Linked DNA regions of Acidithiobacillus ferrooxidans ATCC 23270. The protein of the gene in region 3 interacts with the protein of the main gene of each other region in a pairwise test. Links are inferred from orthologs where the notes say so. Each region holds a gene or a part of one and is shown on either strand. Other genes may lie near its edges. The genes, in order: glnL, glnD and AFE_RS02025.

The links.
Region 1: the proteins of AFE_RS02025 (region 3) and glnL interact in binary tests that used the Escherichia coli proteins (3 or more experiments, as listed by UniProt). The link is inferred for Acidithiobacillus ferrooxidans ATCC 23270 from one-to-one orthologs.
Region 2: the proteins of AFE_RS02025 (region 3) and glnD interact in binary tests that used the Escherichia coli proteins (3 or more experiments, as listed by UniProt). The link is inferred for Acidithiobacillus ferrooxidans ATCC 23270 from one-to-one orthologs.

Annotation. Positions count from the first base shown.
Region 1 is NC_011761.1:2,574,865-2,584,578, reverse strand. What follows is about bases 4,074-6,910. They hold glnL (nitrogen regulation protein NR(II)), read left to right. Parts: upstream 4,074-4,867; coding sequence 4,868-5,953; downstream 5,954-6,910. Other genes in these bases: ntrC (nitrogen regulation protein NR(I)), read left to right, coding at 5,950-6,910; AFE_RS13320 (20S proteasome subunits A and B), read right to left, coding at 4,074-4,558. In the rest of the region: AFE_RS13335 (transglutaminase family protein), read right to left, coding at 1-998; AFE_RS13330 (alpha-E domain-containing protein), read right to left, coding at 1,038-2,024; AFE_RS13325 (circularly permuted type 2 ATP-grasp protein), read right to left, coding at 2,009-3,472; more of AFE_RS13320, read right to left, coding at 3,788-4,073; more of ntrC, read left to right, coding at 6,911-7,356; AFE_RS13305 (tetratricopeptide repeat protein), read left to right, coding at 7,458-8,402; AFE_RS13300 (polyprenyl synthetase family protein), read left to right, coding at 8,511-9,479.
Region 2 is NC_011761.1:831,726-841,752, forward strand. What follows is about bases 6,150-9,299. They hold glnD ([protein-PII] uridylyltransferase), read right to left. Parts: upstream 8,944-9,299; coding sequence 6,355-8,943; downstream 6,150-6,354. Other genes in these bases: hflD (high frequency lysogenization protein HflD), read right to left, coding at 6,150-6,314; map (type I methionyl aminopeptidase), read right to left, coding at 8,946-9,299. In the rest of the region: AFE_RS04305 (phosphatase PAP2 family protein), read right to left, coding at 1,110-1,712; AFE_RS04310 (DUF4337 domain-containing protein), read right to left, coding at 1,724-2,302; AFE_RS04315 (NRAMP family divalent metal transporter), read left to right, coding at 2,607-3,977; AFE_RS04320 (hypothetical protein), read left to right, coding at 3,988-4,188; AFE_RS04325 (MDR family MFS transporter), read left to right, coding at 4,185-5,648; more of hflD, read right to left, coding at 5,649-6,149; more of map, read right to left, coding at 9,300-9,755; DNA/RNA nuclease SfsA, read right to left, coding at 9,774-10,027.
Region 3 is NC_011761.1:366,280-376,155, forward strand. Bases 6,059-9,057 are described here. They hold AFE_RS02025 (P-II family nitrogen regulator), read left to right. Parts: upstream 6,059-7,388; coding sequence 7,389-7,727; downstream 7,728-9,057. Other genes in these bases: AFE_RS02020 (NAD+ synthase), read left to right, coding at 6,059-7,392; AFE_RS02030 (outer membrane protein assembly factor BamD), read right to left, coding at 7,761-8,516; rluD (23S rRNA pseudouridine(1911/1915/1917) synthase RluD), read left to right, coding at 8,545-9,057. Outside these bases: gltX (glutamate--tRNA ligase), read left to right, coding at 1-17; AFE_RS01995 (aconitate hydratase), read left to right, coding at 129-2,066; icd (NADP-dependent isocitrate dehydrogenase), read left to right, coding at 2,069-3,355; sucC (ADP-forming succinate--CoA ligase subunit beta), read left to right, coding at 3,365-4,528; AFE_RS02010 (hypothetical protein), read left to right, coding at 4,530-4,874; sucD (succinate--CoA ligase subunit alpha), read left to right, coding at 4,871-5,743; more of AFE_RS02020, read left to right, coding at 5,743-6,058; more of rluD, read left to right, coding at 9,058-9,504; peptidoglycan editing factor PgeF, read left to right, coding at 9,494-9,876. UniProt on the Escherichia coli protein: P-II indirectly controls the transcription of the glutamine synthetase gene (glnA). P-II prevents NR-II-catalyzed conversion of NR-I to NR-I-phosphate, the transcriptional activator of GlnA. When P-II is uridylylated to P-II-UMP, these events are reversed.

The DNA.
Region 1 (9,714 bases), 2.2 Mb from region 3 along the record:
GGTTCGCCGCCCATGGTGAGGCGCATGTCGGCGGCCTGTAAACGCTTATCCAGCGCATCGCCCAGGCCCATGATCTGTTCCCATTGCCCGTCGGTGTACGGCTTGGTGACGCGGGGCGTTTCCAGCAGGCGGGTCACGGTGTTGGTGAAGTGAAACCCGGCCTCGCAGGCACCGGTGGCGCCGGTAATGGGGGCCGCGCTTTTATAATGCGGGGTACAGGCCAGCGGGATGTGGCCCTCCCCGGCAAACAGTCCGGAGGTCGGGTCGAGACCGATCCAGCCGGCGCCGGGGACATAAACTTCTGCCCAGGCATGGAGATCAGTGAAATCGCTGGCGGGGCCTGCGGGTCCGTCCAGGGGCGCCTGATCGGCCACCAGTTGCACCAGATAGCCGGACACGAAGCGAGCCGCGAGCCCCATGTGGCGGAGTACCTGCACCATCAGCCAGGCGCTGTCGCGGCAGGAGCCACTGGCCTTTTTCAGGGTCTCCTCCGGTGTCTGCACCCCGGCCTCCATTCGCAGGGTATAGCCGATCTGTCCCTGGAGGCGTTGATTGATGGCCACGAGAAAATCCACGGTACGCTGGCGCTGGCGGTGGATATCGAGCAGAAAACGCCGTAGCAACGGGCCGGCCTCTTCCTGTTCCAGGTAGGGTGCGAGTTCCTTGCGGAGGATGGGATCATAGGGGAAAGGCCAGTGTTCGGCCTCGGGCTCTATAAAGAAATCAAAAGGGTCGATCACGGTCAAATCGGCGATGACCTCTACCTCCACCTTCAGCGAGCGCGCGCGCTCGGGAAAGACCAGGCGCGCCTGGTAGTTGCCGAATGGGTCCTGTTGCCAGTTGAGAAAATGCCTGGCCGGTTCGACATGGAGCGAGTAGGCCAGGATCGGGGTGCGACAATGGGGCGCAGGGCGCAGGCGCAGCACATGGGGGTGGATATCCACCAGCCGGTCAAAGTCATACACGGTCTGGTGTCGCAGTACGACATGGATGCCCATGATGATTTCCTCCGAAGTGGGTGGGTGCCGCGTCTGCGGTCAGGCCTGCGCGGCATTCAGGAGCAGCCCGCTCGGCACTCCGTCGAAACCGGTATCATCCCGGGCAAAATAGGTGCCATGAATCGTGCGGTGCACCATGGCGAGATCTTTTTGTGCCTGATCCAGATATTCGTGGAGCAGGTCCGGGCGCAAATTCGCCAGTTTCAGGGCATCCAGGCGCCGCCGCGCGCGGCGCACGGCCTCGGCGGGGATGCCTGCATTGGGCAGATAGGCGAGCGCCACCTCCATCTCCCCCAGGCAGTACTTCATGCTGCGCGGAAACTTGTTATCCTTGAGCAGATAGTCTACCACCTGATTGCTGCGCACCTGTACCGAGACATGACGGCGGTACATCTCAAAGGCGCTGAGCGCACGCAACACGCCCAGCCAGAGGCTGCTGGTGGTCGTTTTCTGTAGCCCCTGGTCCTGGGGCAGGATCACGGCGCTGGTCACGTCGACGATGCGGGTGGTCATGTCGGCGCGTTCCATGTTGCGGCCCAGCTTGATGAACTGGTACACGTTGTCCTGGCTCATGCTGCTGATGAGCAGCCCCACCAGGGCGTGGCGTCGGGAAATGACCTCGTTGAGAAAGGCATAACGTGCATGACGGCTGTCTGAACTGGTGCCGGCATGTTCGCGGACGAAGAGGAAGAGGGTGTTCAGGCGCTCCCAGAACTCCGCGGGAAGCAGGTCGCGGAAGGTGCGGCAATTCTCCCGGGCCTGATGGATGGCGGCCATCACCGAGTTGGGGTTGCGCTCGTCGGCAATGAGAAACCGCATGATGCGGCCTTCCTCCGGCGTGCCGTAGTGCTCCATGTAGAGTTTGGCGTCGCCCGTCACCTGCAAGAGAATGTCCCAGCCGAACTCGGCGCCCTGGGGCAGGTCGAGCAGCAGCAGTGTGGTGGCGTTGATCAGTCTGGCCATGTCTTCGGTCCGCTCCAGATAGCGGGCCATCCAGTACAGGTTTTCAGCTACGCGCGAAAGCATGGGGCCTCCTCATCGACAATCCAGGTGTCTTTGCTGCCGCCGCCCTGGGAGCTGTTCACCACCAGCGACCCCGGTTGCATGGCCACCCGGGTCAGGCCACCGGTGGTCACATACAGCTTGTCCGCCTGCAGGATAAAGGGACGCAGGTCGAGATGGCGGGCTTCCAGATGGTCTTCCACCAGGGTTGGCGCGGTGGAAAGATTCAAGGTGGGCTGGGCGATATAATTACGCGGGTTGGCGGCGATCAGTTCCGCGAAGCGCCCACGCTCTTCGGATGTGGCGCGCGGTCCGATGAGCATGCCGTAACCGCCTGACTCGTTGGCCGGCTTGACCACCAGTTCGTGCAGGTGACTCAGTACATAATCGCGGTCTGCCTCGCGCATGCACAAGTAGGTCGGCACGTTGGGCAGGATGGGTTCGGCGCCCAGATAGTAGCGGATGATGTCGGGCACGAAGGCGTATACCACCTTGTCATCGGCGACGCCGGCACCGGGTGCGTTGGCAATGGCGACCGTGCCGCGTCGCCAGGCGCGCAGCAATCCGGGAATACCCAGAGCGGAATCGGTGAAGAAGACCTCGGGGTCCATATATTCGTCGTCGATGCGGCGGTAGATCACATCCACCCGCTGTGGGCCGGAGATGGTCCGGAGATAGACGATATCGTCCCTGCTGACGAAGAAATCCGCGCCCTCCGCCAGATAAGCCCCCATTTGCTGCGCCAGATAACTGTGCTCGAAGTAGGCCGAGTTGTAGATGCCCGGGGTAAGCACGGCGACCACGGGCCGCTCACCCTCGCGTGGCGACAGTGCGGCCAGGGTGTCGTAGAGCCGGTTGGGGTAGTCGTCCACGGGCAGGATAGTCGAGGACTTGAATAGTTCAGGAAAGAGCCGCTTCATGATCTGTCGATTTTCCAGCATGTAGGAGACGCCGGAGGGAACCCGCAGGTTGTCCTCCAGAACATAGACCGTGCCGTCCGCATCGCGGACCAGATCGCTCCCACAGATGTGTGCCCAGACTCCGAAAGGTGGATGCACGCCGCGGCAGGCCTCCCGGAAATTGCGGGAACTGGCCAGGACCTCGGCCGGGAAAACACCGTCCACAACGATACGCTGTGCGTTATAGATGTCGTCGATAAAGAGGTTGAGGGCTTGTAAACGCTGCTTGAGCCCTTCTTCGATGCGCATCCACTCTCGCCGGGAGAGGATGCGGGGAATGATATCAAAGGGCCAGGCGCGGTCGATGTCGCCCGCCTCGCTGTACACCGTGAAGGTGATGCCCATGGCGAGGATGGCGGCATCTGCGGCCTGTCGGCGGGCACGCAGTTCACTGCTGTCCAGGGTGCTGAGGTAGTCAAACAGGGGGGCTGCGGGCAGACGTGGTACCGCACCTTCGCCTACCAGCTCATCGTAACCCTTCTGCTGTTGATAATGCTTGCTCAGCCAATCCATAAACCGGTTCTCCTCTTCGCGTGATGCACGCTCACGCTTTTGAATAAGGCGGTGAGACGACGTCCTCGTTCCGATGCCGGATCGGGCTGTGCTGTGGTCGCTGGAGTGATATCAGCAAAGATTATGCCAGATGCCGGCTGGGCGATCGCCTCCTTCTCCGGTCACCAGTCATCGCATTTCCTGCAGTTCGTGGTCCCTGGATGTCGATTGCACCTGAATGGCCGGATTTCCGGCGGGGCCGCGTCGCAGTAAAGAAGAGATATGCACCAATACGGTGCGCTTGGCTCAGCCGTAGTGCAGGGTTGATTTCGTCCGTCAACGGCCGCCGTTTTCTGTCTCTTCCGTGAGATTCGTGGCCGCACTTTCCCAGGCAAAGCGCGGCAGGTCATCCAACGCCCGTAGCAACCCCTGGCTCCAGCGTTCACCGATGCTGCGGTAAAAAGGATCTTCTTCGGAAAAGGCCAGGTAGCGCCCTACCTGCAGGCTGTTGGCGCGGTAAATGAGCAGTTCCACCGGAGGACCTACGGTGACATTGCTGCGCATGGTGGAATTCATGGAGACCAGCGCACAGCGTGCCGCAGCCTCCAGCGAGAGGTCGGGCCTGACTACGCGGTCCAGGATCGGTTTGCCGTACTTGATTTCGCCGATTTGCAGAAAGGGATGGTCCGACGATTCATGGATATAGTTGCCTTGTGGATAGATCATATAGGTGGCTGGCATCTCTGCCCCGATCTGCCCACCGAGTATGAAGGTCGCCTCGAAATTGGTGTTGGCGGTATCGCGGTTGGCTTGGTTGCGCTGCACCTCGGCATTGATGAGGCCGACATAATCCGCCGCCTCCGCCATGCTGCCCAGATTGAGCAGATGGATTTCGGCGTCCTGGTCGATATCTTGCTGCATCCGCTTGACCACGCCCTGGGTGGTCGCCAGATTGCCCGCTGAAAGCAGGCAGAGAAAACGATCCCCGGGCCAGCAGAAGTGATGCATTTTCGAGTAGATGCTGACATTGTCGGTGCCCGCGTTGGTCCGCGAGTCTGAGCAGAAAACCAGACCCCCGGTGACGTGGGTGGTGAGGCAATAGGTCATGGAGTATTCCTGTGAGCCCGACGACATGGATGGATGATAGTCGCCGAAAATACCGTCCTTGGGAAGCCCGACCAAGAGGTCGGCCGGCAATGGCGCTAGGCGCCTCGTCCATAATGCACTATTATGGTGCATCATATGCGTCTGCAACCGGCTGCCGCACGATAAGGGCATGCCTGGTGTTTGCGTCGGGGATGCGGAAGCATGTCCATGGTATGCCGGGTGCAGGGGGCTGTGTTCCTGACGGTCTGGTGCGCTTTTTGCTTTACTGAGCACGGAGCCTGTTTGGTGAATCATAAGATCGGAGCTTGCATGGCGCGCCGCAAAAACATAACCACCCTGCCCGCGGAGAATATGGTGCTGGACGCCCTGGAATCAGCGGTACTGGTTCTGGGAGCGGATTACCATATCCGATATATGAATCCCGCCGCCGAGAATCTGCTGCGCATCAGCCAGCACCAGGCATTGGGGCAATATTTGCCGGCGCTGTGCAGCGTCGTTGGCGAAGAGCGATTTGCCACACTTTTCGTGGATACCATCGCGGCGAACACGGCAACGCTGCGTAGAGCCCTGCCCCTGGCGCTGAGTGAGGGCGGCGGCGCCGTGGTGGATTTGGTGGTGACACCGGCACCAACCGACGGCCTCATTATTGAAATGCGGCCCATGGAACTGCCGGCGCGGCACGCCGAGGAGGAAATGCAGGACCGCATTTACGGGGCAGCGCAGGAGATGCTGCGCGGCCTCGCCCACGAAATCAAAAATCCCCTCGGCGGTTTGCGCGGGGCTGCGCAACTCCTGGATCGCGAGTTGCAACGCCCGGAACTGAAAGATTACACCCGCGTCATTCTCCATGAGGTGGATCGTCTGCATCATCTGGTGGATCGCCTCCAGGGACCCCGTAGCCGCCCGGTTTTTGCCGAGGTGAATATCCATCAGGTGCTGGAGCACGTGCGTCGTCTGCTGAATGCGGAATTGCCCACCGGTATTGCCGTGCGTTTCGACTACGACCCCTCCATTCCCGACCTTATGGCGGACCAGGAGCAACTGGTGCAAGTTTTTCTGAATCTGATGCGCAATGCCCAACAGGCGCTGGACCGCCACGGTGCAATTCTGATCCGTACCCGGGTCGAACGCTACGTTACCCTGCTGCACCACAAGTTCCGCCTGGCGCTGCGTGTGGATGTAGTCGACAACGGCCCGGGAATCTCCCCGGATCTGCTGCCACGGATCTTTTTGCCCCTGGTCACCAGTCGTGCCGAGGGTATGGGAATGGGGCTCGCCATCGTACAGGGACTGGTGCGCGGGCATGGCGGCGTGGTCCACTGCCATTCACAACCGGGAGAAACGGTATTTTCCGTTTCTCTGCCCCTGTCACCGCACCGGGAGGCATCCGCATGACACAAGTCTGGATTATCGATGACGACCCTTCCATTCGCTGGGTTTTGGAGAAGGCGTTGACTCAGGCCGATATCCTGGTGCGCAGCTTTGCAGACGCCGACAGCGCGCTGCGGGCCTTGGGGCGTGAGCAGCCAGGGGCCGTTGTCACCGATCTGCGTATGCCCGGCCTGGACGGATTGGCGTTTCTGCGCGAAGTTCAGTCGCGCTGGCCAAAACTGCCGGTGATCGTGATGACGGCGCACTCTGATCTCGACAATGCCGTCGCCGCTTTTCAAAGTGGGGCCTTTGAGTATCTGCCCAAGCCGTTTGACATGGACGAGGCGGTTACGCTGGTGCAGCGCGCCCTCGGCAGCCGGGCTGGACCGGGCGCGGCGGGTGTGGAGGAGAGCGATCCGGCGGAAATGATCGGTGAGGCTCCGGCCATGCAAGAGGTGTTTCGTGCCATCGGGCGTCTGTCGCGCTCACAGATCAATGTGCTGATTACCGGCGAATCGGGATCCGGCAAGGAACTGGTGGCCAGTGCACTGCACCGGCACAGCCCCCGTGCGCGCGGACCTTTCATTGCCATCAACACGGCGGCCATTCCCGCCGAGTTGCTGGAATCGGAACTTTTCGGCCATGAAAAGGGCGCTTTTACCGGGGCGGTGCAGACTCGGCAGGGGCGCTTCGAGCAGGCCTCCGGGGGAACCCTCTTTCTGGATGAAATCGGCGATATGCCGGCCGCCCTGCAAACGCGCCTGCTGCGGGTGCTTTCCGACGGCACTTTCTATCGGGTCGGTGGCCACGCGCCCCAGCGTGCGGACGTCCGCGTCCTCGCCGCGACCCACCAGAACCTCGAAGCCAAGGTGCGCGATGGCAGCTTCCGGGAAGATCTCTACCACCGTCTCAACGTCATCCATATCCATCTTCCGCCCATACGCGAGCGGCGTGAGGACATTCCGCGTCTGGCCCGCCATTTTCTCCGTCGTAGCGCGGAGCAACTGGATGTCGAGCGGCGAATATTGAGCCCGGAGGCGGAGTCCGCCTTCATGAACTGGCATTGGCCCGGCAATGTGCGCCAATTGGAAAACGTCTGTCGCTGGATTACGGTGATGGCACCCACCCGCGAGGTCCAGGTGACGGATTTGCCGCCGGAAATGGCCGCATCGCCGATGTCCGCCATGATGCCGGATCCGAACACCCAGGATTGGCGCCTGCTGCTGGGGGCGGTGGTGCGGCAGCGTCTCGCTGGCGGTGAAGAAGCCTTGCTGGACAAGATTCAGCCGCTGTTCGAACGCTGTCTGCTGGAAGCGGCCCTGCAACATACCCGTGGCCATAAGCAGAGCGCCGCGCACAAACTCGGGTGGGGGCGCAATACGCTCACCCGCAAGCTGAAAGAGTTGGGCATGGCGGAGGATACGTAAGGCGTCGGTTCTGGCGAATCCCGGGCTTTCGACTAAAACCCCCTTGTATGTGGTTATAAAGGGTATGCTTGGTCGCGCTTGGGGTGTCTATGCAAGGTGTAATGTTACTGTTGGAAATCGTTGTCGTCCTGCTGCTACTGGTGGAGGTTTTCATTCGTCTGAGGGCACGGCGCCGCCGTTTACAGAACAAAAGCAGCGCGCCAGTCTCCTCAGCAGCGCGTTCGGCACCCGCCACAGACGTGCTGCAGATTCGACCCGAAGTGTCCGGCGTAAATGCTGTTGTCCCACCCGTAACCACTACCGGTGGCGCCGAGCAGCAAGCGCTCAGCATTGACGACCTCCTCAATGAAGCGACCATTTACCTGGAGTATGGCCACTATGCGCAGGCCGCGACCGTGTTGCGCTGGTATGTGGATATCAACCCGCATGTGACCAAACCCATCAACATGCTCCTGGATGCCTATCTTGCCATGGCCGATATCGACAGCTATGCCGACCTGCTCGAAAGTCTGGGAGAAAAGCCGGGGGCTGCCCCCATGGACGAGTCCTGGTGGCGGGAACGGGTAAATACCGGTCTGAGTCAGGATCCCGGCAATCTTGAACTCCTCGTGCTTGCCGAGAAAGTGGGCATGGCCATCCCTCTTCCGCAAGTGCGAACTCCGGATGCCGTCATGACCGCGGAGATGGCGCTGGCCCTGGTGTCCCGCAACCACGATCCGGCCTACGGCATGGCGATCCTGTGGCGGGCTATCGCCCATGAACCGCGGCGACTGCCGTTGTATGCCGAACTTCTGCGCATAACCTACCAGCAACGCCGTATCGAGGATTATATCAATACCCTGATTCTGCTCTTCCTGGCGGTGGGCAGTGGTGGCAAAACCTTGCGTGAACGCATGTTGCGGGCAGGTGAAGACCTCGGCCCGCACCTCCTGTGGGATACCCTTGCACAATGGAATGGCGACCCGGAAGTATTGAGACGATTGGCCAGATCACGCCAACTGGAGATTCCGGTCGGGTTGTCCGGCGCTGCGGCACAAGGCGGATGACCGCGCTTGACAAGCTTGTGCCGCGCTAACGACAATCGCCTGCAATCAACGGCTCCGCACCATACCGGTGTGTGGCGGGTGCTGAGGCAGACAGGGAGCAGCAAGGGCATGAATCTGGAGGAAGTCAACCGCCTCGTACGGGCCGATATGGCGGCGGTGAACAGCGTTATCCAGGAACAATTGCGTTCGGGGGTGCCGACCATTCCGGCCATGGGGACTTACCTGATCAATGCCGGCGGCAAAAGGCTGCGGCCCATTGTTCTGCTGCTCGCCGCACGCATGGGTGGTGAGCGTGGTCCGCGTCCGATCTCTCTGGCGGCTGTTGTCGAGTTTATCCATACGGCGACGCTGCTGCATGATGACGTAGTCGATGGTTCCGAACTGCGGCGCAGCAATGCGACTGCCAATCAACGCTGGGGCAACGCCGCCGCCGTACTCGTCGGGGATTTTCTTTACGCCCGATCCTTCGAGATGATGGTACAGGACGGTGATATGCGTATCCTCGCCACCATGGCGGAGGCCACCAGCGTTATTGCCCAGGGAGAGGTTGCGCAACTGGAGAATGCCAACGATCCCGATCTGAGTCCTGAGGCGTACTTCGCGGTCATAGAAGCCAAGACCGCCAAGCTCTTCGAGGCCGCCGCCCGTATCGGGGCGCTGGTAAACGAACTGGATGCCGCTGCGGAGAAGGCCTTGGCGCAATACGGCTCGCTGCTCGGCATCGCCTTTCAGTTGATGGATGATGCCTTGGATTACTCCACCAGCGCCGAGAAAATGGGCAAAAACCGGGGCGACGATCTGGCGGAAGGCAAGGCAACCCTGCCCTATATCCACGCCATGCAGCATGCCACGGCGGCGGAGCAGGCCATTTTGCGTGAAGCACTGAGCGGCAATGCGCCAGCCGTCTTTGGAACGGTCTGGGAAATCATTGCCAGAACAGGGTCAATTGATTACACTTTGCGCGTCGCGAAGGAAAAGGCGGATCAGGCCATTGCTTGTCTGTCCGGGTTTCCGGCAGGTATGGAGAAGGAAGCTCTGGCTTTTTTGGCGGCATTTGCCGTGCGGCGTGATTTTTGAAGTATGTCATCGGGGCGTGGCTCAGCCTGGTAGAGCGCCGCCTTCGGGAGGCGGATGTCGGAGGTTCGAATCCTCTCGCCCCGACCAATTGAGGAAAGGCCCGCATTGTCGGGCCTTTTTCATAAGGACTTGGCGGTCGTCGAGTCTGTTTTTGTGGCGGATCCGCGGAGGGCATGGCGCTGTCAGTCCGCACCACACGGGTACCTGTATTTATGCTGAAGTGGCTGATTCTAAT
Region 2 (10,027 bases), 470 kb from region 3 along the record:
GCATGCGTCTGGAGCAGTTGCAAGTCGTTCCTCAGGTTATAGCCACGGCATCGAAGGTCGAGGCCACCCGGATTTGGGCTTGGTCACAGGAGTACCGTGATGTCAGCACGGTAGATATCCGGGATAGCGACTTTGCTGCGGCCGCCAGGCCAACGGCTACCCAGGTGGCCGATTACTACCATGCCCACATGGATCAATTCCGGTTGCCGGCGCAGGTGCAGGTACAGTATGTGGTGCTGGGGCCGAAGGATTTTGTCGCCAAGAGTGGCGCTCCGACCAGCCCGGCGGTCAGTTCTCCCCCTGTAGCGACCCCACATCCCGCTGTTGCTGTTAATAGTTCTGCTGAAAACGCCTTCCAGGCCCAAGTGGAGAATTTCAAGGATCGCCTGTTCAGCAGCCCCGATGGGTTGAACGCGGTTGCCAAAGCCTATGGCCTGACGGTTCAGGAAAGTGGCGTACTTACCGCTGGCCAGGTGCTTACCAAAGGACCTTTTTCCGACGCCAAAGCGCTTGATCTGGCGTTTAGCAAGGCGGTGCTCGCCGGAAAAAATAGCACGGCGCTCACCTTGGCGAACGGGGATTTGCTGGCGGTGCATCTGCTTCACTATACGCCAGGTAGTGTCCAACCCCTGAGTGCCGTCGCAGGAGCCATTACGGCAAAACTAAGCACGGAAAAGGCGGAGCAACTGGCCCAGAAGAAAGCGCAGGCATTGCTGACCGCGGCGCGTCAGGCGAAAGATATGAACATGCTGACAGACCATGGCGCCTATCCGCTGCATGCGTACCGCGATGTAACCATACGTAATGCGCTGGGGTTGGATAAAGCGGTGTTGGAGGCGGCTTTCACGGCGCCCGCACCGGTTGGCGGTGTCCCCTCCATGGATATGGTGAAGACGTCGTCGGGCTACCAGATTTTTGCCGTTACACGCGTAACTGCCCCTGCCGCAGCGGCCATAAATCCCAAAGTGACGGCGCAAATTCGTGCCTCTTCTGGAGGAGCAAAGGGGCCGTCTACTGTCGACCGCCTATCTGAAGGACTTGCGGGAACATGCCAGGGTGAAGATCAACAATGCACAGTTGGCGCAGATTGCGCGTTGATCCCCGGTTCGCTATCGCCGTCCTTCCCGGTCTTGGGAATGACCTGTAGGGGCGGTCAGCCGTTGCAGCAGAGCGGCCAGCGCAGCGCTGAACATACCGATCAGGGCGCCGCCAAGCACATCGGCGGGGAAATGTGCGCCGACCGCCATGCGTGACCATGCCACCAGCACCGCATACACCGCAGCGGGTATCCACAGGATTTTGGAGGCCTTTCCCAGGAGCAGGCTGCCGACGAGCAGAAAGGCCATTGCCGCATGGCCGGAGGGAAAGCTGTGCCAATATTCCGGCCTTCCCACCACATGTACCGACAGAGACCCAAGTGCAACCACGGGGCGGGGATAAGCGAGCCCTGATTTGAGCGCCACGACGATCAGCCACACGGCCAACTCACCGACGGCGAAATCCCAGACAACAGCAAAGGGCAGCGTCAGGGGCCTTAGCCGGAAGATCACCACGAGCAGGGCCATCCAGACGGGAAAATAAGCAGGCTGGGCAACCCACGATACCATCTCCATGGCCGCTGAAAGCATCGGCGTATCACTCAGGTGATTCACCGCCAGAAAGATGCGGTCATTCCACCCGTACCATGTATACCATTCCGGCTGCGGGAGCATCGTGGACAACGTCAGCTCATACCCAGGGCGACAAGCCAAAGTCCGACCCCGCCCAGAGCACTGAGCATGGCCATGCCGAAAAGCCAGACCCTTCCAGTCAAGGCCGTGATAGAGGCCAGTGAGATGGCGATTTGTAAAAAGATCATCGCAATGGCCATATCGTTATGTGGTTTGTTCAATTGCTCCGAACGCATATTGGCCGCTGTGGAAAGTTGCTCCAGTTGCCGGGCTTCGGCCTGAACGGTCTTTTTCTGGCCCGTATATTTGATGATTTCCTTCTGGTAAGGCCCTGCCTGATTCTGCGGAGTCAGATCCACAGCCAGTTGCATGAGGTGCTCTTTGGTGCTGATGGCCTGGTAGTAGTTCCACTGGTCCGTCGCCTTGGCTTTCTCCAGCACCGCCTCGTTCTTGGCCAGCAACACCTCGTTCATCAGATGAGTCCCCTGATAACTGACAACCGCGCCGATGGTGGCCAGCAGCGCGGTGAAGATGGCCACCCACTGACTGAGGGAATGCTTGTGGGCGGGGGGTTCGGCAGCCACATGAGCGGCTTCTTCGTGCGGGGCATGGGTGTGCAGAGATTCGCTCATGGATTTTGTCCTTTTCACTGGAATGGTTGGCGTAGGGAACCGGAAGGCCCTGCGGCGCCGCAATTATCCTCTATCGCCGCAATTCTGCCTAGCAGTCACACGGCAGGCCCATATCTTCAGGAAACCTGCTCAGATATAATCCGCGCAATTCTGTTATGTTCTTCGGGGATATCGGCACGAGCCCCCTTTATACCCTCAGCTCCGTCTTTTTCCTCCCTGGGCGACCTTGCCCATGGTGGTGATCTCGGGCATATTGACCTGACCGGTCGGCCAGCTTATAAAACGCCCACTCAGGAGGGGAACGATGTCCGTCATACCAGAACTTCACGGAGCCTCCAGCGAGGCGGATGTGTTGCAGCAATTGCCCGAGGACGTGCGGGAGCGCATCAAGGATCGCTGGCGGATTTATCAACTCCGCCATCATCCCTCCTGGTGGCGGAGGCTGACGCTGTTTTTGAGCCTGATCGGGCCGGGTATCCTGGTGATGATCGCCGACAACGATGCCGGAGGCGTGATTACCTATGCCCAGACCGGAGCGATGTATGGTATCGGTTTCTTCGTTCCCTTCCTGCTGCTCATGATCCCGGTGGCCTATGTGGTGCAGGAGATGACCGTGCGTCTTGGCGCGGTGACTCACCGGGGACATGCCGAGATGATCTGGGGGCGTTATGGCGCTTTCTGGGGGGTGTTTTCGCTGCTGGATCTGACGGTGGCGAATATCCTGACCCTGGTGACGGAGTTTATCGGTATCCGGGTCGGTATGAGCGTGTTTTCTGTGCCGCCGGTTCTTTCGGTCGCTGTGGCCTGGACCTTTCTCGCCGGGACCATGATCTTTCTGCATTATAACACCTGGGAGCGGCTGGCATTGTGGATTGCCGCGGGCAATATCGTATTTGTGCCCCTGGCTATCGCGGCGCACCCGGACTGGGGCCAGGTTATTGCTGCGGTGGGCAACTGGCACATTCCGGTGGGGACTGCGGTAGGCGCCTTTACCTATGTCGTACTCGCCAATCTCGGAACGACGATCGCGCCGTGGATGCTCTTTTTTCAGCAGTCCTCGGTGGTCGACAAGGGCCTTACGGTCAATGACATCCCCAGTGGCCAGGCCGATACCGCCTTCGGAAGCCTTTCCATGGGTATCATCGCCATTGCCATCGTCATTTTGACGGGTACTCTGGCGTATGGGCACCTCAATACCGCCCAGTTTGACATCCAGGCGATCCTCCATCTGTTACGAGAGAGCAGCCTCGGTAGTGTCGGGACCGCATTGTTCGCTCTGGGCCTCGTCGAGTCGGGGCTGATTGCGGCCATTGCCATTACGGCAAGTACTTCCTGGGCGGTGGGCGAGGCACTCAAGCTGCCCCGAAGTCTGAACCTTCGGCCGCAACGGGCCTTGCCCTTTTATCTGTCCGGTATCCTGAGCGCCGGGATGGCTGCTCTGGTGGTGCTGATTCCTCAAATCCCACTGGGTTTTCTGAACCTGACCGTACAGGTAATCGCTTCCATATTCATGCCTGCGGCGATGTTGTTTTTGCTCATGCTGCTGAATGATCGCGAGATCATGGGGAGCTATGTGAACCGGCGCTGGCAAAATTATTCAGCATTCGCCATCGTTGGTTTCCTTATTCTGGCCAATGCCGTTTATGGCTATACCGTCGTCTTCCCGTCCGCCTGAGGAGCTTTGTATGCATTCTAAAGAAGACTTTCATTCCGCGGCGACACCGGAATTTCTGGCGTTTCTGGAAGATGAAGTCCATCAGGAGCCCAAACCGCTGACCCGTGCGCCGATCCGGGGATGGATACAGGTAGCCTTCTGGGGGCTGCGTATTTACATCGCGGTCATGCTGATCATGGTGGCCATCGGTTTTGCGCGTGGCATACATTGACATCCTCATCAACGCCCGTTTCCGCATCTACTTTTCGTCTGGACTGGCCGGCAAAAGTCATTTTCTTCGCCATCCTGTCGTCCATTTTTTTGGCGGCGATGGACCAGACCGTGGTCTCCACCGCCCTGCCGACCATCGCCCGCGATCTCCATGGCCTGGCCAAACTACCCTGGATCGTGACCGCTTATCTGCTGACCTCCACCGTCTGTTTGCCGGTATACGGTAAACTGGGGGATCTTCTGGGGCGCAAGTATCTCCTGCAATCGGCAGTGTTGCTGTTTTTGGCAGGATCGGTTTTGTCCGGCCAGGCGCAAACCATTGACGAGCTGATGGTGTTCCGGGCCTTGCAGGGGATTGGCGGTGGCGGTTTGCTGGTGACCGCCATCGCCTCCATCTCGGACTTCATTCCCATCACCCAGCGCAGCCGTTATCAGGGGCTGGTGGGCGCCGCTTTTGGTCTCGCGACCTTGGTCGGGCCCTTTCTCGGTGGCTTTATCGTGGAGACCATGGGCTGGCGTTGGATATTCTATATCAATGTGCCCATCGGTATATTTTCCTTTTTCGTCATCGGCTTCGCCTTTCCCAGACCGAAAACGGCCGAAAAGGTGCGGATGGATGTACCGGGAACGGTCCTGCTGACCACCAGCCTGAGCGCCCTGGTGTTATTTGCCAGCGTGTCCGGGACGGTGTTGCCCTGGGATTCCGCCGGACCATGGCTTCTTCTCGCCGCGGGGCTGAGCGCGTTCGGCGGATTTATACGGATCGAGCGGCATCATCCGGAACCTCTGTTGCCGCTCGCTTTTTTTCGTTTCAGAACTTTTTCGCTGAGTGTAATCATCTCTTTTTTTGTCGGGGTGGCGATGCTCGGTTCCGTCAGCTTTCTGCCCATTTATTTGCAGGATGTGCGTGGTTTCTCGCCGACTGCCTCCGGTCTGGAACTGCTATTTTTGCTCCTGGGCATGTTGGCAATGTCGGTGCTGACCGGGCGCCGGATCAGCCGGACTCAGCGTTATCGGGAGTTTCCCATCGCCGGCGCCCTGCTCATCACCCTAGCGCTTGGGCTGCTTTCCATGCTCGGGCAGCATACGCCCATGTGGCGCATCGACGCGGTACTGGTGCTGCTGGGACTGGGGCTGGGCACGACCATGCAGGTCTTGGTGCTCTCTGCCCAGCTTGCGGTGCCGCACCGCCACCTGGGGGTGGCGACGTCAACCGTCACCCTGTTCCGTTCCATGGGCGGCACTCTGGGGGTTGCGGCTTTCGGCGCGGTGTTTTCTGCCTTTTTGGCGGGGGGATCTCACGGTTATGCCCAGGAGGGGGCGCCTGCCCTGATCGTCCAGACGCTGCATGCGGACTTTTTGATCGCAGCGCTGTTCAGCTTTGCCGCATCGGTCTGTGCGTGGTTTTTGGAGGATATGCACGTGCTCGTCAAGCGCCGGGATGCCCTCGATCGAGGGTGATCATCGAGTAAGCTGAGGATGGGTGGCGAGTAATTCTTCCGCTTCCTGACAGAGCGCGCGTCGCTCGAGAATGGTGGCGGGCAGACGGCCGCCCGCCTGCCGCCACAGAACGGCCGCACGGATGCCGCTGAGGAGGAGGGTGCGGATGCGTGCGGCATCGTCCGGGTCGCTCAGGAAACGGCTCTCTCCGCTGACGATGATGCGCGGGCGGAGAATGCCGATGGCCTCGGTGTACGTCTGGGCGAGCCCGGCAACGATGCTGCGCTGCATCGGATCAGCAAAGTGGGCGATCTGGCGTTGGGCCTGCTCGACGCCTTCCTGGACGCGCCGGGTGGCCGAGGCGTTTTTGAGGAGGCGCTTGCCGAGGGTGGTCAGCGCCATGCTGTAGCGCAGCAGTTCGGCCTCCCGGGCGTTGCCGGGGCCGCGTTGCAGCAGCGGGCAGAGCAGCGCCAGAGAGTGACGCAGGCTGTCGATATCGCCCAGGGCACGCAGGCTGTCCTTGCTGTCCAGCGCCAGAACGCTCCTGATGCAGGTCTGCAGCAGGTCTCCGGGTTGTGCGCCATTACGCGCGATGTCTTGCACCAGCAGGGCGCTGCGCAGGACACCGGCGAGGCCCAGGGCGCGGTCGCGCCGCCGCCGGGCGTCAGGGAGAAGGAATGACCACATGGGTTTGCGCCTGTCGTAGGAGAAGGGGGCAATTCATCGTTTAAGCGGGTTCACCATTCAAAATGTCGCTCAAGGCATGAATCAGCGCGCCGACCTGGGTTTCGGTCAGTTTGCGCCCCCGTTCGTTGAGAATGAAAAAGGTGTCTTCCACTCGTTCACCGAAGGTGGAGACTTTGGCGCCGTGGATGTTGAGCTGCAATGCGCGGAGCGTCTCGCCGACCTGATAGAGCAGGCCGAGGTGATCTGCAGCGCGGACTTCCAGCAGGGTGTAGCGGGGCAGGACGCCATTGTCCACGCGGATCTCGGCGGGAACGTGTGCAAAGAACCGGTGGCGCGGATCGCAATGGCGCAACCCAAAACGTGGTTTGCGCACGGCTTCCCCTTCAAGAACCGCGCGGAGTTCGGCAGCCAGATCGGCATGGGCCTGGGCGCTGTGGGCGAAGGCGTGGCTGTTGTCGATGACCAGGAAGGTGTCGATGGCGCGACCATCCTCGCTGGTATCGATCCGGGCGTCGATGATGTTCAGGGATTGCCGATCGAGGGCACCGGTAATCTGCTGGAAAAGTCCCGGTCGGTCCGGGCCGTAAATCAGGACTTCACTGCCCTCGGGCGCGTGGGGCCGCACCGCGACCAATGCTTTCCGGCTTTTGTGGGCAAGTATCTCCCGGCAATGCCAGAGTAGTTCGTCTGCTGTGTAACGCAGAAAATACGGGCCCGAAAGCTGCTGCCAGAGGGTGTGTACACGTGAGTGGTCGGTACTGGCGATTTTCTGCAGAACAGCCTGCTGTTTATCGGAGATGATCTGCGGAAGATCCCGGGTCTGGCGGTCTTCCCGCTGAAGTTCCGTGGCCGTCGCCCGATATAGTGTACTGAGCAGCAGTCCCTTCCAGTCATTCCAGAGTTCCGGGTTGGTGGCACGCATGTCGGCCACGGTGAGGAGCAGCAGATAGGCAAGATGGCGTTCATCCCCGACCAGATGGGCAAAGTCGCGGATGACCTGAGGGTCTTCGAGGTCGCGGCGCTGGGAAACGGCGGACATTCGCAGATGTTGTTCCACCAGCCAGACGACCAGGTCTGTATCGCAGGGCGACAATCGTAGACGCCGGGCAAAACGCCGGGCTTCCTGAGCACCGATTTTGGAGTGATCGCCGCCGCGGCCTTTGCCGATATCGTGGAAGAGACCGGCCAGCACCAGTAACTCCGGTTTTTCCACCTGCCGCCGGGCGGCCTCGGCGACGGGCAGGAGTGGTGCCTCGCCAGTCCAGATCTGTCCGAGGTTGCGGAGCAGAAAAAGAGTATGCTGGTCGACGGTATACGCATGGAAGAGATCGTGCTGAATACGTCCGGTGATACGTCCAAAGGCGGGGAGTATGCGTGCCAGCAGGCCACATTGCTGCATCATGGCGAGGCTGCGATAGGCGCCGTCGGGCTGGGCGAGAATGGCGAGAAGCTGCTCCTGCGCGACGGGATCATGGTCCAGATCCCGCGGGTGAACGGCGTTCCGCAAGGCGTACAGATGGCGTTGCGTCTGTGCGTCGAGGGTGCGCCGCCGCGGGTCTTCCACCAGGCTACGGAACAGGCCCAGAATGTGCCGGAGCAGTTGTATATCATCGCGATGCAGCGTGGGCCGGGACAGGGTGGCCCGCTGGTCGGTAACCTCCAGCGCTGGGGTGCGTGCGGCCAGATGCTGCGCGATGTTCTCCTGGGCAATGGCGGCGATACGCAGAATATCGGCGAAGGCGCGATAGAGTTTCTGCATCAATTGTTCGACGGCGGTACGTCCCGGTCGGTCGGTGTAGCCCAGTTGCCGTGCCAGAGGTACCTGCAGATCGAGGCGCAGACGGTCTTCGTGGCGTCCGGTGGCGAGGTGCAGGGCGATCCGCAGGCGGGAGAGCAGGGCCTGGGCGCGCAGGAGCTGACGATATTCCTCGCCGGTAATGATGTCCTCATCGCGCAGGCGACGCAGACTGCCCTCCCCGAAAACACTGGCCGCGAGCCATTGCAGGTGATGGATATTGCGTAGCGCACCGGGACCTTCCTTGAGGTTGGGTTCGAGGTGAAAAGCAGTGTCGCTGCAGCGGGCGTGACGGTTTTCCTGCTCCGCCAGTTTGGCGGCGAAAAAAAGCGGGGAAGGCCAGGGGGGATTTTCCCGTAACGCGTCGCTCAGTTGTTGCAATAATGGGTGCGATCCGGCCAGATAACGGGATTCCAGCAGGGTGGTGGCGATACCCAGATCCTGACGCGCCTCCTGCAGGCATTCGTCCACGCTGCGGACACTGTGCCCCACCTGCATCTGCAGGTCCCAGAGGCTGGTCAGGAAGCCTTCGATGAAGCCCTTTTGTACCGTCGTGAGCGTCGGCGGGGTCAGAATCAGGAGGTCGATGTCGGAGTGGGGGAAGAGGGTGCCGCGCCCGTAACCGCCTACGGCCGCCAGGGTGAGTTCTTGCGCCGTCGCCGCATCTGCACCCGATGTGCTCTGCCAGAGCCTGCGCAGGGTACTGTCCACCGCGCGGCTGCGCTGGTGGAGCAGAGCGCTGGCACTCTGCTGTGGCGAAGTGGCGGCTGGCGAAGACCCCCGAACTTCGCCCAACGCAGCAGGCGTCCGGGACTGCGCGGGGTGGATCGTCATGCTCAGACGGGGTCGCCGGGCAGTTGGGTCAGTATTTCGTAACCATCATCGGTGACCAGAATGGTATGCTCCCACTGGGCGGAAGCACTGTGATCCTTGGTAACGATGGTCCAGCCGTCGGGCAGGGCCTTGATGTAGCGTTTGCCGGCATTGACCATGGGTTCGATGGTAAAGGTCATGCCCGGCACCAGTTCAATGCCTTCACCGGGATTGCCATAATGCAGCACCTGCGGCTCATCGTGGAATTTGCGGCCGATGCCGTGCCCGCAGAACTCCCGGACGATGGAACAGTGCTGCGCCTCGGCGTAGGACTGTATGGCATGGCCGATATCGCCCAGGGTTGCGCCGGGCCGCACCTGCTGAATGCCACGCACCATGGCTTCATGAGCCACTTCCATCACCCGACGCGAACGCAACGGCACCTCTCCGACGGTGAACATTTTGCTGCTGTCTCCGTGATAGCCATCCTTGATAACCGTGACGTCGATGTTGAGCATGTCGCCATCCCTGATGACGCGCTCGCCGGGAATGCCGTGACAGATCACATGGTTGAGAGAGATGCAGACGGATTTGGGAAAGGGCGGATATTCCGGGCTGGGCTGATAGTGGAGCGGTGCGGGAATGCCCTGCAGATCGTTGACGATATAGTCGTGGCAGATGCGGTCCAGTTCATCGGTGGTAACGCCGGCTTTGACGTGGGGACCGATCATCTTCAGCACCATGGCCGTGAGCCGGCCCGCCACCCGCATTTTTTCCACTTCTTCTGCGGTCTTGATGCTGCCCTGGGGGGACGTTTTGCTGCGTTGTAACATGCTGTTCTCCTGATGCGGCTAAAAGAGAAGCGGTTCCGCCACACTGAGGCTTATTTTATCAGGACTGAGGCGGGTCCGGTAGGCCAGAATTTCCACACCGTCGGTGCGTGCCCGGCGCAGTGCCTTCCCATAGGCCGGATCAATGGCGTCTGCGGGCGCAAAACCCCGACCGTCTTCCCGGCCGATCAGGAAAAGCATCACCGCGCGCCCGCCGCCGCGGACCACCTCCGTCAATGCCCCCAGATGACGCAGGGCGCGGCTGCTGACGGCAT
Region 3 (9,876 bases):
CGGCCGCCTGGATCTAGTCCCCTTTCGCCGTTTAGGGTCTGCGGATACTTGGCGCGGGGCGGTGCTTTTGCGATGATGGAGGCACCCGTTATTCCCGACCGATTTCCCGCAGATCAGGAGAGCAGTTCATGGCCATGAATGTCACCCAAAAAATACTTGCCGCCCATTTGGTCAGTGGCACGCTGGAAGCGGGGAGCCCTATCGCTATCCGTATCGACCAGACCCTGACCCAGGACGCCACGGGGACCATGGCCTATCTGCAATTCGAGGCCCTCGGCCTGCCGCGCGTGCGCACGGAACTCTCGGTGTCCTATGTGGACCACAACATGCTCCAGTCGGGCTTCGAGAACGCCGACGATCATCGTTTTCTGCAAAGCTTTGCCGCGAAATATGGCGTGCATTTCTCGCGTCCCGGCAACGGCATCTGCCATCAGGTGCATCTGGAACGCTTTTCCCGGCCGGGCGGCACCCTGCTGGGCTCCGACTCCCACACGCCGACTTCCGGCGGAGCGGGCATGCTGGCCATTGGTGCGGGCGGTCTCGACATCGCCCTGGCCATGGGCGGGTTGCCTTTCAACCTCAATATGCCGCAGGTGGTCGGGGTCAAGCTGACCGGCCGCTTGCAACCTTTCGTGAGCGCCAAGGACATCATCCTCGAAGTGCTGCGCCACAAGACGGTGAAGGGCGGTGTCGGCAAGGTGTTCGAGTATTTCGGGCCGGGTGTCGCCCACCTCAGTGTGCCGGAGCGGGCGACCATCACCAACATGGGTGCCGAATTGGGCGCCACCACCAGCGTCTTCCCCAGCGACGCCGTGACCCGCCGTTATCTGGCGGCGCAGGGGCGCGATGCCTTCTGGTCGGAGTGGGTGGCGGATGCCGACGCCGACTATGACGAGGTGCTGGAAATCGATCTCGACCAGTTGGAGCCCCTCATCGCCTGTCCGCACAGCCCCGACAACGTCCGGAAAGTGCGCGAGGTGGCGGGCACGCCCGTGGCGCAGGTGGCCATCGGATCCTGCACCAACTCGTCCTATACGGATTTGATGACCGTGGCGAGCATGCTCAAGGGCAAGGTCGTAGCTGACGGCGTCAGCCTGGGGGTGTCGCCTGGCTCCCGTCAGGTGATGGAAATGGTGACCAGGGACGGCGGCCTGCTGGACTTCATCGGGGCCGGGTCGCGCATTCTGGAATCGGCCTGTGGGCCTTGTATCGGCATGGGCTTCGCGCCGCCCACGGAAGGCGTCTCGGTGCGTTCCTTCAACCGCAATTTCTACGGGCGTTCCGGTACCAAGAATGCGGCGGTGTATCTGGCGAGCCCGGAAACCTGTGCCGCCTGCGCCCTGACCGGGGTGATCACCGATCCCCGCGACCTGGGGCTGGCGCCCATTCATGTGCCGGTGCCGGAGCGCTTTCTGGTCGATGACCGGATGGTGCTCGCCCCCGCCGCCGAAGGCAGCCCGGTGGACATCATCCGTGGCCCCAACATCGCCAAACTCCCTACCGGGCAGGCCGCTCCGGCAAGCCTGCAGGGCGAGGTGCTGATTCGTCTGGAAGACGACATCACCACCGACCACATCATGCCGGCCGGAGCCAAGGTGCTGCCGCTGCGCTCCAATCTGCCGGCCATTTCGGAGTTTGTCTTTCATATGGTGGATGAGACCTTCCCGGCCCGCGCCAAGGCGGCCGGGGGCGGCTTTATCGTGGCGGGTCACAATTACGGGCAGGGTTCCAGCCGGGAGCATGCGGCGCTGGCGCCCCGCTATCTGGGCGTGCGCGCGGTGCTGGTCAAGTCCTTTGCGCGCATTCACCTGGCCAATCTCGTCAACTTCGGCATTTTGCCCCTGACTTTCGTGGACGCGGCGGATTATGCCAAGGTGCAGGCGGGGGATCGGCTCAGCCTGGAACTCGGTGGGCTGGCGCTGAACAAGGCACTGACCCTGCGCGACGAAACCGGGGGGTTCGAGATTTCCGTGATGCCGCAGTTGGCGAGCGCCCGAGACCTGGAGTTGATTCTGAAGGGCGGCGCCTTGTCCTGGGCGCGTGAACAATTGGAGAAAGTATCGTGACCATGGCGCATGTTCAGATTCCGGCTCAGGGGAAGCCCATCACCCAGGTGGACGGGGTGCTGCGGGTGCCCGATCAACCGATTATTCCCTTCATCGAGGGTGATGGGATCGGCTGCGATGTCACGCCGGCCATGCGTGGGGTGGTGGATGCCGCGGTGCAGGCCGCTTATGGCGGCCAGCGGCGGATCGCCTGGATGGAGCTTTTTGCCGGGCAGAAGGCGGTGACGCTCTACGGTGCGGGGCAGTATCTTCCCGAAGAAACCATGGCCGCTATCCGCGAGTATAAGATCGCCATCAAGGGGCCGCTGGAAACCCCGGTGGGTGGCGGAATCCGCAGCCTCAATGTGGCGCTGCGCCAGGATCTGGACCTTTACGTCTGCCTGCGGCCGGTGCGTTATTTTGCGGGTACGCCCAGCCCCATGTGCCATCCGGAAAAGGTCGACATGGTCATCTTCCGGGAAAACGCCGAGGACATTTACGCGGGTATCGAGTGGCCGGCGGGCAGTCCGGAAGCCGAAAAAATCATCCGCTTTTTGCAGGAAGAGATGGGGGTCGGCAAAATCCGCTTCCCCGCCAGTTCCGCCATCGGCATCAAGCCGGTGTCGGTGGAGGGTTCGGAGCGTCTGGTGCGCCGCGCCATCCAGTATGCGCTGGAACATGGCAAACCTTCGGTGAGTCTGGTGCACAAGGGCAATATCATGAAGTTCACCGAGGGCGGCTTCCGCGACTGGGGCTACGCCCTGGCCGAGCGGGAGTTCGCCGGACGGGTCTTCACCTGGCGGCAGAAAGCGGCGATTAGCCGGGCGGAGGGCAAGGCGGCGGCGCAGCAGGCCGAGCAGCGGGCCGTCGCCGATGGCAAGCTGATCATCAAGGATGTCATCGCCGACAACTTCCTGCAGCAGATTCTGTTGCGGCCGGAAGATTATTCCGTGGTGGCCACGCTCAACCTCAACGGCGACTATATTTCCGATGCGCTGGCGGCGGAGGTGGGCGGCATCGGCATGGCGCCGGGGGCGAACCTCTCCGATACCCATGCGATTTTTGAGGCCACCCACGGCACGGCGCCGGACATCGCCGGGCAGGGCAGGGCCAATCCCAGTTCGCTGATCTTGTCGGCGGTGATGATGCTGGAGCATCTGGGTTGGGGTGAGGCGGCGACGCGCATCATGGCGGCCGTGAACGCGGCCATCGCCGGCGGCGAAGTGACCGGTGATCTGGCGGCGTTGCGCGGTGACGTGCCTGCCCTCGGTACCGCGGAGTTCAGTGCGGCGCTGATGCGTCGTTTGTGAGGAAACATCATGAATTTGCATGAGTATCAGGCCAAGCGCCTGCTCGCCGAGGAAGGGGTGCCGGTGCCTCGCGCCATTCCCGCCTTCTCGGTACGGGAGGCCGTCAATCAGGCCCGTGAACTGGGTGGTCCGGCCTGGGTCGTCAAAGCACAGGTGCATGCCGGTGGACGCGGCAAGGCCGGTGGCGTGCGGATGGTGGACAGCATTGCCCAGGTGGAAAAGGCGGCGCAGGAGTTGCTGGGCAAACCGCTGGTCACGGCGCAGACCGGTCCGCAGGGGCAGCACGTAGCGGCTTTGCTGATCGAGGAGCCCAGTCGCATCGCCCGCGAGCTTTATCTGGCCTTGATGGTGGACCGGGGGCAGGCGCGGATCACCTTTCTGGCGACCCGTGAAGGCGGTGTGGACATCGAGGAGCTGGCGGCCTCCCGGCCCGAGGCCCTGCACCGGGTCGTGGTCGAGCCCAGTACGGGTTTTCTGCCTTTTCAGGCGCGCCAGCTCGGTTTCCAGTTCGGACTGGACGCCGGCCAGGTGCAGCAACTCACGCGCATCATGCAGGGCATGTATCGCCTGGCGCAACGGCTCGATGCCCTGATGGTGGAAATCAATCCCCTCGCCATCACCGCCGAAGGCAGGCTGCTGGCCCTGGATGCCAAGGTGGTGATGGACGACAACGCCCTGTACCGCCACCCCGAGTCTGATGAACTTTTTGACTCCACCCAGCAGGACGGGCGCGAGATTACGGCGCGGCAGTTCGGACTGAATTACATCTCCCTGGAAGGCAATATCGGCTGCATGGTCAACGGGGCCGGGCTGGCCATGGCGACCATGGACCTGATCAAGCTGCACGGCGGCGAGCCCGCCAACTTTCTGGATGTGGGCGGGGGCGCGGCCGCGGACAAGGTCAACCAGGCCTTCAAACTCATCCTCTCGGACACCCGGGTGAAGGCCATACTGGTCAATATCTTCGGGGGCATCACCCGCTGTGATCTGCTGGCGGAGGGCATCATCCAGGCGGCGGCGGAGGTGGGTCTTCACCTGCCGGTGGTGGTGCGTCTGGAGGGCACCCGGAAGGAGGAGGGCATGGCGTTGTTGCGCGAGAGCGGACTGTCCCTGATCACCGCCGATGGTCTCACCGACGCGGCGATGAAGGCCGTGGCGGCGGCCCAAGGCTGACGTGTCCATCAATATCTTCTGGTTGCAGCGTCTGTGGCCGGTGCTGCGCAATTCCGGCCCGCTGATTTCGCGTCTGGCCGACGCCTATGTGAAGCGCGGCGCGGATCAGAAAAGCGCCGAGGTGATGGCGGAAATGGCCGTGCTGCTCGATCAGATCCTCGACGAGCGGCTCAAGTCCGTGGCGCAGGCGGGCGATGTGCAGGCACTGCAGCAGGATCTGGCGGCCTTGCGGTCCGAGGTCGCCAAAATTCATCCGGCGCCCCGGCGCAATCCCTATGTGCTTCTCCTGCTTCTGGGAGAGGTGTTGATCGTTGTTCTTCTTATCGTGATTCTGGTGCGTCTATGAGCATATTGCTGTCCCGCGACACCCGTGTGATTTGCCAGGGCTTTACCGGCAAGCAGGGGACATTTCACTCGCAGCAGGCCGTGGCTTACGGCACTCGCATGGTGGGCGGCGTGACCCCCGGCAAGGGCGGCAGCCGCCATCTCGATCTGCCGGTGTTTGATACGGTGGCTGACGCCGTGCAGGACACCGGGGCCGAGGCCAGTGTGATCTATGTACCCTCACCCTTTGCCGCTGACGCCATTATCGAGGCGGCTGCCGCCGGTATCCAGCTCATCGTCTGCATCACCGAAGGCATTCCGGTGCATGACATGCTGATGGTCAAGCATTATCTGGCAGGCACGGCGGTACGGCTCATCGGTCCTAACTGCCCGGGGATCATCACGCCCGGACAGTCCAAGATCGGAATCATGCCCGGTGCCATTCACCAGCCCGGACGGGTAGGCATTGTCTCCCGCTCCGGCACCCTCACCTATGAAGCGGTGGAACAGACCACCCGTTTGGGTTTGGGACAGAGTACCTGCGTGGGTATCGGCGGCGATCCGCTGATCGGTATGAGCTTCATCGAGGTCTTGGCGCTTTTTGAGGCGGACCCGCAGACCGAGGTGATCGTCATGGTGGGCGAGATCGGCGGACGCATGGAGGAAGACGCGGCGGGCTTCATCCAGGCGCATGTCCGTAAGCCGGTGGTGGCTTTCGTTGCCGGCTCCACGGCACCCAGGGGCAAGCGCATGGGCCACGCGGGGGCGATCATCGATGGCGGTGCAGGAACGGCGGCGGCCAAATATGCGGTACTGGAAGCGGCGGGCGTCCATTGTGTGCATTCCCCCGCCGATTTGGGCACCCGGGCCGCCGAGGTACTGGGGCGCTGATGCGTATCGCCCTGGCGCAGGTCAACTGCCGGGTCGGCGATGTGGCGGGCAACGCCGATCGTCTGCTGGCCGCCGCCGCCGAGGCGCAGGCGGCTGGCGCCGATCTGCTGCTGACGCCGGAGCTGGCGCTCAGTGGTTACCCTCCCGAAGATCTGCTCCTGCGTAGCGACTTCCTGCAGGACTGCGATGCCGCCATGCAGCGTCTCGCGGCGGCAGCGCCCCTGCCCATGCTGGTGGGCCACCCCCGGCGGGTGCAGGAGCAGCTCTACAACAGCGCCGGTCTGCTGCGTGGGGGTCGTGCCGAGGCCTTTTACCACAAGCATTGTTTGCCGAATTACGCGGTATTCGATGAGGTGCGCTATTTCACGCCGGGGGCGCAGTCGCTGGTGTTCACCTGTGCCGGGATCCGCTGCGGCGTGGCCATCTGCGAAGATGTCTGGTGCGGGCCGGGAGTGGCGCAGGCGGCCCAGGCGCAGGGTGCCGAGTTGCTGCTGGTGCTCAACGCCTCGCCCTATCATCTGAACAAGCAGCGCGTCCGCGAGGATGAGGTGGGCGCCCTGGCGGCCCGCTGTCATCTGCCCATCGTCTATGTGAACCTGGTGGGGGGGCAGGATGAACTGGTCTTCGATGGTCAGTCCTTCGCCGCCGACCGGAACGGGCTGCTGGCCCTGCGCGCCGCCCGCTGCGCCGAAGCGCTGGTGCTGCTGGATGTGGACCGGGATGACGCCGGCATCCGTCTGCAGGCGGACCGGCCATTGCAACCGGTGCCCGACGAGAGCGCGGAAGTCTACGATGTGCTGCGTCTGGGTGTACACGATTATGTGGAAAAAAACGGCTTTCCCGGCGCGGTGCTGGGCCTGTCCGGCGGGGTGGACTCGGCGCTGACCCTGGCGGTGGCGGTGGACGCCCTCGGGGCGGAGCGGGTTCACGCCTTGATCATGCCCTCCCGCTATACGGCGGAGATGAGCATCGCGGACGCCGTGGCCGAGGCCCGGAGCCTGGGGGTGCGCACCGACATCGTCTCCATCGAGGGGCTGTTCCATAGTTATCTGGAGACATTGGCGCCTCTGTTCGCCGGGCGTGCGGCCGACACCACGGAGGAGAATCTGCAGGCGCGCATCCGCGCCGCGTTGCTCATGGCCTATTCCAACAAGTTCGGCCATCTGCTGCTGACCACGGGCAACAAGAGCGAAATCGCCGTCGGCTACGCAACCCTGTATGGTGACATGGCCGGCGGTTTTGCGGTCATCAAGGATTGCCCCAAGACGCTGGTCTATCGCCTCGCCCGCTATCGCAACAGCCTGGGTCCGGTGATCCCGGAGCGGGTGCTGACCCGGCCACCGTCGGCGGAACTGGCGCCGGACCAGCGTGATCAGGACAGTCTGCCGCCTTATGAGGTGCTGGATGCCATCATCGCCGCCTACGTGGAAGAAGACCATAGTGCCGTGGACCTCATCGCCGCCGGTTTTCCGGCGGAAACGGTGATGCGGGTGCTGCGCCTCATCGACCGCGCTGAATATAAACGGCGTCAGGCTGCGCCCGGGGTGCGGATCAGCGCCCGCGCATTCGGCAAGGATCGGCGTTATCCTATCACCAATGGCTACCATTCCTGGGAAGCTGTGTTGTCTGCGCGAGGAGTTGTGCTATGAAGAAGATTGAGGCGATCATCAAGCCGTTCAAACTGGATGATGTGCGCGAGGCCCTTCAGGAGTTGGGGCTGGCCGGCATGACGGTTACCGAGGTCAAGGGTTTCGGCCGTCAGAAGGGGCATACGGAGCTTTATCGCGGCGCCGAGTATGTGGTGGACTTCCTGCCCAAGCTCAAGCTGGAGGTGGTGGTCAGCGACGAGATGGCGGATCGCGCCATCGAAGCCATCGAACAGGCAGCGCGGACCGGCAAGATCGGTGACGGCAAGATTTTCGTGGGTTCGGTGGAGCGGGTGATCCGCATCCGTACCGGAGAAGAGGGCGACGAGGCTGTCTGACCAGGGCGAGGGCGGCAATCGCCCCCAACTGGGTCACCCGGGCTTGGCGCTGCTGCCGAGACCGGCAAGATACTTGCTTCCGGGGTAGTTGTAGGCAAGCACCGCGACGGTGGTCTGCGCCAGTTGCGGCAGGTCCAGGTGCCGGTAGTCCCGTGTCAGATAGTAGAGCGCCTCTTCCCGTGCGGTGCTCAACTGGTAGCGGGTGATCACTGTATTGCAGCGGTTTGCCGAGGCGACATAGGCGTGACGCACATAATAGAACTTGCAGATATCCAGATTGCGCTGGCCAAGGATGTTGATGATCTTGGCCATGCGCAGGCGGGCGTCGGCGGCGTAAACGCTGTGCGGCCAGCGTTTGGCCAGCGTGTCGAGGGTGCTGAAGGCCTCCTCGGCGGGCCGGGGATTTTCCTGCGCGCCCTGAATGGCCTGATAATAGGCGATGCCTTTCAGATACCACGCGTAATCCACATAGGGATTGGCCGGGTGCAGCTTGATGAAGCGTTCGGCCGCTGCCGCTGCCGCCTCGGAATCTCCGCGCTGGTAATAACTATAGGCCGTATCCAGTTGCGCCTGTTCAGCGTAGGGGCCGTAGGGGTAGCGGGTCTCCAGATCTTCAAAAAGCTTGATGGCGGCGGCGTAGTCGCCGCGATCCATGGCGTGTTTGGCGGGCTGAAACAGCGCCCGGGCGGATTCGTGGCTGACGGCAGAGTTGTCAGGGTTGTTCGGAGTGCTGGCGCAACCGGCGATCAGGGCGGCACAGCATAGGGACATCAGTATGCGTTTGCTCATGAAGGACAATAGTCTATAGTGGCGAGCCATGAGCGACGATAGTACGGGACTTCCCATGATTTTGCCAGAGGAGCAGGCCGGCGAGCGCCTCGACACGGTGTTGAGCCAGTTGCTGCCGGAAACCAGCCGCAGTCGTATCCAGGCCCTGCTGCGCGATGGCCGGATTCTGGTGGATGGCACGCCCGAAAAGCCCAGTGCGCGGGTGCGCGGCGGTGAGCAGGTGATGGTCGACTGGCCGCAGATCGAACCCAGCAACTGGCTGGCCGAGGGCCTGCCCCTGCATATTCTGCACGAAGACGCGGATATTCTTGTTTTGCACAAGCCGGCGGGGCAGCTTACCCACCCCGGCGCCGGTCATGCCGACGGCACGCTGGTCAACGGCGTGCTGGCCCATGTGCCGGAGAACGCCTATCTGCCCCGCGGCGGAATCGTCCATCGGCTGGACAAGGACACGACCGGTCTGCTGGTGGTGGCAAAAACGGAAATGGCGCGGCAGTCGCTGATCGATCAGCTCGGTGACCATACCATGCACCGCGAGTATCTCGCGCTGGTGACGGGAGCGATGACGGGAGGTGGCCGGGTGGACGCGCCCATCGGCCGGCACGCTCAGGATCGTCTGCGGATGACGGTGCGTGATGACGGCCGACCGGCGCAGACCGACTATCGGCTGGTGGAGCGCTTCCCCCGTCACAGCTATCTGCGCCTGCGCCTGGCGACGGGCCGCACCCATCAGATTCGTGTGCATATGACGCATATCGGCCACCCGCTGGTGGGCGACCCGGTCTATGGAGGGCGGATGACGGTGCCGAAAGGACTGGATGAGGCTGGGCTGGCCCGCTGGCGGCAGTTCCGTCGCCAGGCGTTGCATGCCTGGCGCCTGCGTCTTTACCATCCCGCAAGCGGAGAACTGATGACCTGGGAAAGCCCGCTGCCCGACGACATGACCGAATTGCTGGCGCTGCTGCGCCATGCGCGTGATGGTGACTGACGAGGCCGGTTATTGGGTGCCGGACTGGCCCGCGCCCCAGGGGGTGCGCGGCGCCGTCACTCTGCGCGGTGGCGGAGTCAGCCGGGGAGCCTACGCCTCCTTCAATCTTGGTGATCATGTGGGCGATGCACCGGAGGCGGTGGCAGGGAATCGGGAACGGCTGCGGGCCGTGCTGAAATTGCCCGGGGAGCCCTGCTGGCTGCGGCAGGTGCATGGCACGGAGGTCGCCACCCTGTCAGCGGCGCCAGCCAGTATCCCGGAGGCGGATGGCGCGGTCACCGGCACGCCGGGTGTGGTGCTGGCGGTGCTCACGGCCGATTGCCTGCCGGTCCTGGCCTGCAGCCGGGATGGCCGGCAGGTCGGCGTTTTTCA